DNA from 2 places in the Desulfitibacter alkalitolerans DSM 16504 genome. Region 1 is predicted to be linked to the other one. Evidence: riboswitches for the same ligand, from Rfam matches in the RefSeq annotation. Region 1 holds a riboswitch; the other holds the start of a gene.

Region 1 (4,430 bases):
CATAAATATTACCTGTGGGTTTAAGGTTTCTGTCATTTTGACAGCTTCAACACCATTTACTGCCTCACCTACTATTTCTGTTCCAGGTAGTTTTGCTAAACTCTTTTTTAGGATGAGTCTCATTTTAGGATCATCTTCAACTATTAATACCCTCATCTGAAAACCTCACTCTACTTCCTAAGCATTTTTGGAACTTCAGGCTGATACCAGGTTACTAAACTGGCTGGTTGTACTGCCCAGCCTGCAACAAGCATTACCGCAGCAGCACATTGTATTAAAATCACTTTGCCTATTTTACTAAACATTTGCCTCCCTCCTTTCTTTAAAGATACTGCCCATTAATTTATCTATAAAGCCTACAACCCTGTATCCTGTGGGGGTAAGGCTAAGGGCCTGGGTTATATGGGCGAGCATACTGGCCATTACAAGTGAGCTTATCTGGCTCAACGGAAATATTAAGAGACAGGTGGTTATTAGAATTGCCCATATAAAGATCCATATCAAGGTGAGTTTTTTTAGTTTGGATTTTTCTTGAAGAGAAAGGGGTTTATTCTTAGTCTCAGCAGGAGCCCATTTCAAACTGATAAACAAGCTAATAAGAGTAATACAAGCCAGTATGGGAATAATGGTTACAAAGCTTGTAAAGGTCAAGCTTTGGGCAAGCTTTCCCATGCCCAGGAAAATTACCAGACCAAACAGCAGGCACCGACCATAAGTTGCACAATGCACTCCACCAGATAGCAAGCGATAAACTCCTGATGTGACAAAAATAACTAAAACATGGGGAAGAATACCCAGTAGAAATGCCAGTGAAAAAAGAATAAACATTTTTAATAAACCTGTTATTATAACTTCAAAACCATATCTTAATACATCTACATTATCTTGGTCATAATAAAGTTTATTTCCAAGACTATAGGCCAGCTTTTGTGAGAAAAGGCGAAGGTTCATGATGGTGCCTCCCATCTATAGGTATTTTTATTACAAAGGTGGTCCAGTGGCTATCTGAGTTAACAACTATTTTGCCATTGTGCTTTTCTATAATGTCTTTGACAATATAAAGCCCCATCCCCTTATTTTTAACTTTTGTAGTAAAGCCAGGCAAAAAGAGCTTATTCTTTATACTAGTGTCAACGCCAGGTCCGTTATTAGTAACTGATAAAACACAATTGTTTTGACACATGGTCAAGTCCAGGATTATGGTAGGTTCCTGTGAAGTTCCCATTGATAAGGCTTCCATTGCATTATCCAAAAGGTTTGACAGGATAAGATTAATCTCATGAGTTTTTAGAGGAAGATTTTTTAATCTGGATTTTATGCTTATTTCGAATTTGATGCCCAGACTTTCCATTTGGCTGCTTTTGACATGTAATAGAGCACTTACTCCAGGGTCATCTAGTCTAATAAGGTTATTGGTTACAGCTATTTCTGACATGGTCCTCTCTAGATACTTTTTTGCTTCTGCATATTCTTCTACTGCTAGAAGTCCATAAACAGTTTGCAGTTCGTGGTTGAAGCTATGCCTTTGGCTCCTCATGGTATTAATTAAGCTTTCAAGATTTTCAATATTTTCAAGCTGCACTTGTTTTCTTACCTCTTCTTCTGTAGATTCCATTATTCGGCGCACCAGTACAATTGAGGCTATAGCCAGTATTCCCAGCAAAATGTTCATGGGAAACATAAAGCTGCTTAATGTACCTGTTGCAAATGCTCCTTGTCCTGAAATGTAATTGCTAAGATTTAAGAGGGCTAGTATGATAAGTTGAATTGTAATAATGAGAATTATAGAAAGTGTTCTATGAATTTTATCCATCTTTACCTTCCTCATAATTATGGTATTTAATGGTATTATTATAGTCTATTAATTTAAAATCAAAATAATAAACAAGAAGTACTATCAGCAGCATGGCTGCCCCCTGGGGCAAAAAGAAGAGAATTCTAAGTTTTGCACTAGCCAAAATAGTTTCCAGGGAAATGCCAGTAGTTTCTAAAAGTATTGGTACAATGGTTGCATCTATTACCGTATAGATTGATATGCTTACCAGCATGGCTGCCAGTGCTACTCTAAAGGGAATTTTTAATATTAACCAGATAACTACTGTAAATAATAGGCCCTGCAGCAAGGTATGAACCCCGAAAACAATTGGCAGCATTCTAACAAGATATGATATGATTGCTTGTATTACTCCAATAAAGATCAGCTTCTTAAGTGGTGGTTTAATTCCAAATAGCAGCAGTCCAAGAGCTGTAAGCATGATTTCTTCAGGTATAGATATAAAAAATACTGCAACTAATGGCATCCTATCCATTTTATCTCCCCCTTTTAGATATTTTGATATACCTCAAGCCTTTCCTTTTTGTCATGTCTAATTCCTCGTTTTTAATGTCTAAAACTTCGCTTTTAATGTCAAAAACTTCGTTTTCTTGTATTTTAGGTTAGTCCAAAAATACAAAAAAGCTGTCCCAGGTAATCCTGTTGAACAGCTTTTTGACTTTGCAACCTGGCAGTCATGGCTTTTAGCTTTAGACCCATGGCTTTGCGTCACCATCTTTCAATGGCTTTGCCACTAATTTTCAATATTGTATTATTTTATTAGACGTAACAAAACTTTAAAAGTTCCATTTTTGCTAAATTTTTATTTTTTGTCCTAATAATGCCTTATACTATGAGGAGACTGCGACAACTTTTTACAGTGCTCTTAAAATTGAACCTTACCCTTTGGTTTAAAACTTTTCGCTTTTTGGGCTTCACTGACACTTAAAAAACATAATCCTCATAACTCTTGATACATATTGGAAGTCTAGGAAATATTTTATCTTTTCTAATTTTGACTCTAAATGAACCCTTCGCCATTTTATTCTCGTTTTAATATTTTATTGACTTCGATTAGCAAAATTCCAACATTTGCATGGACAACAATATATTTTCCATCAGGACTCCATGTGAAATTATGAATTGCCTCCAAAGCTTGAGTAATGGGAAAATTATCTCTGGTATCCATGTTAAACATATACAACTGTAAAGGGTCTTTAATATAGACAAACTTGTTTTCCTTGGGACTTGGTATATAGTCCCCAGACCAGCTGATTTGTTCTATGGAAACTAGCTCATTATTTGCTAGATCAACTAAAATGGCATTTCTTTCACCACGCATCTGGGAACATAGAATTTGTTTATCATGAAAAAACCATTCAGCATATGATGGACTGAAGAGCATGTTTTCAAACTTTATAGATCTCTGCGTGGCACTATCTAAATCTAATATTCCGATTCCATCGGCTCCTTCATAACCCTCTTTGATATATAGTAAGAGCTTGTTATTATGAGACCATCTTGGATGCAATGGAAACTTTGTGTAAAATCCATAAAAGTCGCTATTAGGGTCAGTACACATTACACCATTAACCAGTAATTTTGAATCTGAAAGATCCAAATTTGATATATATAAATCACCTTCTTGAACGTAAGCAATCTTAGTTCCATCATAAGAAAGGTCATACTCCCAAATTTCATCTAGTACCGTTTCACTAATGATTTCTAAGGTATACCTATTTATAAATAATATCCTGTTAATGAGTTGAATTGCCAACTCTTCATCATTAATTATTTTTATTCCTGAATGAAAATGAATTGAGCCCAATCCATTATAAATCTCCTTTTGTGAGTTTGTTTCTAGATTATATCCCAATATTGTTACCTCAGGTTGATTAAGACTTGTGAATCCGATAAATACTGTTTCATCCACCAGATTAACAAAGCTTATATTACCCATTAAATACTCCTTTGGGTCATGGGTTGTTAATTCTTTTATTGTAAAACCGTTATGAGCTTTGTGGGATATGCTTTGTATTATACTGTTGGATGCTTTATTTTCTATTGGTAAATCTGCCAGGTTACTAGGTGTACTATCACCTACTTTTGAAGTATCACAACTAACAATTAAGAGTACACTTGCAATTAATAAAAGTAAGAAAATTTTTTTAATCATCAAGCTTTTCTCCTTATAAAATGGCTAACTAATTGAATAATAATGATTAACTATATAATACAACATTTTTACTAAATTTTAATAAACTGTGTGAAAATTTAAATGTTTAAAATATTGTGCTGAAAAATTTAATGCTCAAATTTGGTTTAAAAAAGCCGAACAGCGAGAACCCACTAAGTACTTTAGCTGCTTTTATAATAAGAAGAGCATCGTTGTGATGCTCTTCTTATTAGATTCTTAATTGCTTATATAGAGGATATCTCCGCTACTGTTGTAGCCTATTTCTTCCCCTAAAATTCCCCAATGACTACATATCAATTCCCATAGGTGACCATCATCACCTATAGGTTGAGGGTGCCCATAGGTATTGCTTAAAGAAACATAGTAATCATTATATGCTGTTTTGCTTGTATAATCTTTTCTTCCTCCGTTCACATAAAT
Region 2 (4,430 bases), on a different contig from region 1:
TATAATATTTTTAATAAAGGCGGTACGTTAACCTTAAAGCTTGGTTACGGGGCAAATTACACTAATGTTGGAACAGTGTATATTCGGAATGATGCTAACAAAATATACGTGGAAATAGACACAATAAATGGTTGGGAATTGTCTGAAACACATTTATATGTTGGCTTAACACCACCAACCAATAGTGCTCCTGGACAACTTGGCAATACAAGAGAGCCTAATAGCACCTCATATACTTATGAACTTCCATTGCCTTCAGGAAGTCAGATTTATATAGCACTTCATGCAGCTGTAAGTTCATGTGGCGAAGAAGAAATAAGCACCAGCAGCAATGCTGCTGAACCGGATTATAATATTCAAGTTCTCAGTAATGGATGGACTGAAGTTCCAGACAACAATGGCTGGTATTACTATTGCAGTTCAGTTTTACCTCAGCAGGAAATAGAGTTTAAGGTGAGACTATGTGTAACTGATGAAGACTGGGAAGGCAATTTAGAGCTTTATTTTGAAGCAGAAGCTGTGCAAGCATCAAATAATGCAATGGACCATGAGTGGCCACAAAATTTGTGTAATTAAGCCAAAAACTATAAGAGGATAAAAAAGTAGTTCAGGAGGTAAATATGGATAAATCAGAGAATATTAAAAAATTGATGCTTACCCTTTTTATACTCTTTGCCATGACATTAATAGCTCCTCATGGAGTTAGCGCAAATGTAAATGGTATTAGTATAGAAGGCAATGTTTGTGGGCTTGTAATTCAAGCTTCTGACGAAAAAGTTAATACAGGCAACCTCAACCCTGGGGACCTTAAGAATACAAGTCTTCTTTTAAGAAATACAGGCAGCGTACCTCTTACTCTATACATTAGAACAAACATCCTGAGTGAAGCAACCCTTAATGGGGGTAAACTGGCTGATATCTTAAATCTTTACATTGCAGATGGCAGCAACATAATCAATAACGAACTTTTTAGATCTGCTGCAGGTAGGGGAAACATCCTAATTGGAACAATGCCTGCAGGCTCTGAAAAAACAATTGATTTCAGTGTAGTTTTCCCAGGAGGTGCAGGAAATGAATATCAGGGTGCAACTGTAAAAGCCAACTGGACCTTTACTACTACTTGCTCCACCGGTGGAGGTGGAGGAGGTGGAGGTGGTGGCGATACTGGTGGTGGAGATGACCCGCTAGATGTTCCAGATGATCCAATCCCATTGGGACCTGCTGAAGAAGAACCCTCCGAACCGGAAATTTTAATTACCGTTGATGAAGATGGAATTCCTGCTGGTCCGGCAGCAATGCCTGACACAGGTGAATTATCACCAATATACTTTCTTGGTGCTGGAGCCTTTATAGTAATGCTGGGAATAGTATTAAGAAGAAAATAACAAATATCAGGCTGGGATGCTTTTAAAATCTCAGCCTTTTTACTATAAAAACACGAGGTATAACCTATGAAAAAGAAACTATCAATTTTCATTATACTAATTGGAATAACAGTTGCCCTTTATCCACTAATGGAGCAGGTCTTTGCCTGGTACTGGCAGCAAAAACTGCTGTCAGAGTTGGAAAACCAGGAGGCAATTCAAGACCTTGGTCAGTTAGACGAGCTTCTTTTGATAGAAGAGGAGGAACAAGAGGAAGAGAGAGCTCCACTTACACCACAGGGTGAGGTGTTGGGGGTTTTGATTATAGATTCTATAAAGGTTAGATTGCCAATTATCAGCGGCTTAAATGAAACTAACCTTAAAATTGGCATATCCTTTCTTGAAGACACAACATCCTTTGGTGAGTATGGCAATGCAGTGGTAGCTGGTCATAGGGGACACTCCCATGGAAGGCTGCTGAACAGGCTGAATGAGGTGAAGATAAATGACAGGATTGTTGTCTCTACCAGTAAGGGTGATTATAACTATACAGTTTACAATAAGGTTATTGTTAGACCTGAGGAAATACATGTCCTGCGTACAGATAAGAAAGAAAAAGTTCTCTCAATTGTCACCTGCGAACCTATACGTAATCCAACCCACAGGCTCATAGTCCAGGCGAAACAGAATGACTAGGACCATGGTCCTATAGAAAACAGGACCATGGTCCCATGTTAATGGGATGAAATTTTGATAAAATAATAATCAAAGCAAGGTGTTTTATTTGTTGTAAAAGGTGTAATTTATAACTGAAAAAGGCAAACCTGTCGAAAGGCAGGGACGCAAAGCCACGAGTCTAAAGCAGCAGTGCTATGATGGTCGGGTTGCCAGTAAAGGACAAAATAACAGCCAGTTATGAACACATCTATTTATCCTTATTTGGACAATCCGAATAAGGATTTTTTAATTGTTAAGAAAGTATATATTTTATTATTACAAGTGCAGATTAGTTTGGAAATTCAGCATTAGCTTGTTCTCCTAATGCTCCAAGCAGCACTTGAAAAAGGCAAACCTGTCGAAAGATAGGGACGCAAAGCTTTCGAGTCTAAAGCCCATGTGGGGTGGGCCATGACGGTCGAGCTGCCAGGTTAGTCCAATATTATTGGAATGCTGGAGGTTAGGAAATGAGGAAAATATCATTAATTATTTTTGTTGTATTTTGTGCATTATTATCTGCACCTGCAGCCATGGCGGCTGCAAATACCTATTCCATTGATGCTTCAGAAGCAAGCAATGGAGCATTCTCCATAAGCTACAACATCCAAAATGGTACGAAAGTAAAGGTAATGGTCCAAAAGGATGGGACAAGCCTGTACTATAATATAGCTGGCAGGGGAACTGAAAGGTTTCCTGTTCAATTAGGAAATGGAGCATACACAATAGCCATTCTGGAAAATGTGACAGGCAACCAGTACCGTATTGTTTCCAGAGACACACTTAATATAAACATGAGTAATATATTAAAAACTTTTTTGCATTCTATTCAAATAGTTAAATGGGAAAAGGAAGATGAGGCCATTAGCAAGGCCAGGGAATTGACAGCAGGCATTGAAAGTGATGAAGAAAAAGTAAAAGCTATATATGAGTATATTGTTAGCAATTACAAATATGACTATGCCAAGATAGACAAGCTATCCTATGATTATCTTCCAGATATTAACAAAACCTTAAAAAGTAAAAGTGGAATCTGCTATGATTTTAGTGCTTTATTTGCTTCCATGTTAAGAAGTGTAGGAATTCCTGCAAAGCTTGTAAAGGGCTACGGGCAAAAAATTCAAGGCTATCATGCATGGAATGAGGTTTATATAAATAACAAGTGGGTTACCATGGATACTTCTGTAGATATCCAGTTTGCAGAAAATAATCGAAGTTACACCATGTATAAAGACAGCAAGACTTATGAAAAGGTCAGTGAATTTTAAAGTAATGCCTTTCAATTTCTGCACATTCAGCGTTGATAAATAACAATACCAGCCTTTGGCTGGTATTGTTATTTAGAAGGAGTTATCCTGGACTTTGTAAATGTTTAATTGCTTTGAACTTTCTTAGTTACTGGCTGCCTTAATTCTCAAAATACAAGATTTCATGTAAATCTTCAACTGTTTCTAACCCAATATCAATGTCTCCTGTCTCTTCATTGAAATCTACCCTTTCACCTAATATTTCACTTACAAACCTTATGGGGACAGTAGTTCTGTTATTAATTAACTGGGCAGGTATATCTAACTCATATTCTTCACCATTAACAAGCACAATCCTGGAATCTAGAAAAAGCTCAATTATTTTATCATCCTTGGTAATGGTGATTTTTTTAAGTTCATTGTTCCAATTCACTTCAGCTCCAAGTCCTTCAGTAATTGCTCTAACAGGCACCAGAGTTCTACCTTCTCTAAGTACTGGGGGAACGTCAAAGTCAAGGGTATTGCCTCTTATATAAAGCCTATCTTTTAATTCCCTGTTCCTCATTTCTCTTTTTACCTCATCAGGGAGATTTCTTAGGTATTCCTGATGCTGAATTCTATTCATAATTCTTTCACGTAACTGCATTAAAATCTCTTTTTCATTTGCTTCTACTAATCTTTGAATTCTTACTAGAGAATTGTCATCTATTGTAATGTTTTCATTTGCCAGATAGCTTCGCAGCTCCTTTTCCAACATTTCCAATCTTAAAATTTTTGACTGATATGTGTCTCTGGTATTATATATGTTCTTTAAACTTGCGTAGTACTGCTCTTTAACCTCTTCATCCATGATTCTAGCTATCATGCTTCTTATTTTCCCCACCAGGCTCAGATACTGTTTTTCTATATTTTCCCCTGTGGGTGTATCAGGGGAAAAATTGTTAATAGTTCTCAATAGACTTTCCAGCATGACAATCTTTGTTTCAATTCTGTCCATTGAATTTTCTATAACCTTTAGACGATTTAATAAACGATTTTTTATAGTTTCATCTTCAAAAGCTCTAATTAGTTTTTGGATATGTGTAATAAGTCTTTCGTATTTTTC

The links. Region 1 has a riboswitch for cyclic di-GMP ahead of K364_RS24815 (hypothetical protein). Riboswitches for the same ligand answer to the same signal wherever they lie in the genome.
Region 2: another riboswitch for cyclic di-GMP. It lies ahead of K364_RS0110115 (transglutaminase-like domain-containing protein); the one in region 1 lies ahead of K364_RS24815 (hypothetical protein).

What each region holds. Positions count from the first base shown of each region.
Region 1 covers NZ_KK211104.1:171,866-176,295, forward strand. Annotated here, with positions in the region: gene K364_RS0118950 (LytR/AlgR family response regulator transcription factor) at 1-156, opposite strand, end outside; gene K364_RS26415 (cyclic lactone autoinducer peptide) at 171-305, opposite strand; gene K364_RS24805 (accessory gene regulator ArgB-like protein) at 298-951, opposite strand; gene K364_RS24810 (sensor histidine kinase) at 914-1,813, opposite strand; gene K364_RS24815 (hypothetical protein) at 1,806-2,309, opposite strand; cyclic di-GMP riboswitch class I at 2,493-2,576, opposite strand; gene K364_RS0118980 (TolB-like translocation protein) at 2,856-3,989, opposite strand; gene K364_RS0118985 (hypothetical protein) at 4,227-4,430, opposite strand, start outside.
Region 2 covers NZ_KK211100.1:886,459-890,888, reverse strand. Annotated here, with positions in the region: gene K364_RS0110130 (hypothetical protein) at 1-576, shown strand, start outside; gene K364_RS0110125 (COG1361 family protein) at 621-1,385, shown strand; gene K364_RS0110120 (class D sortase) at 1,452-2,060, shown strand; cyclic di-GMP riboswitch class I at 2,172-2,256, shown strand; cyclic di-GMP riboswitch class I at 2,420-2,512, shown strand; gene K364_RS0110115 (transglutaminase-like domain-containing protein) at 2,549-3,346, shown strand; gene K364_RS25585 (copper amine oxidase N-terminal domain-containing protein) at 3,486-4,430, opposite strand, start outside.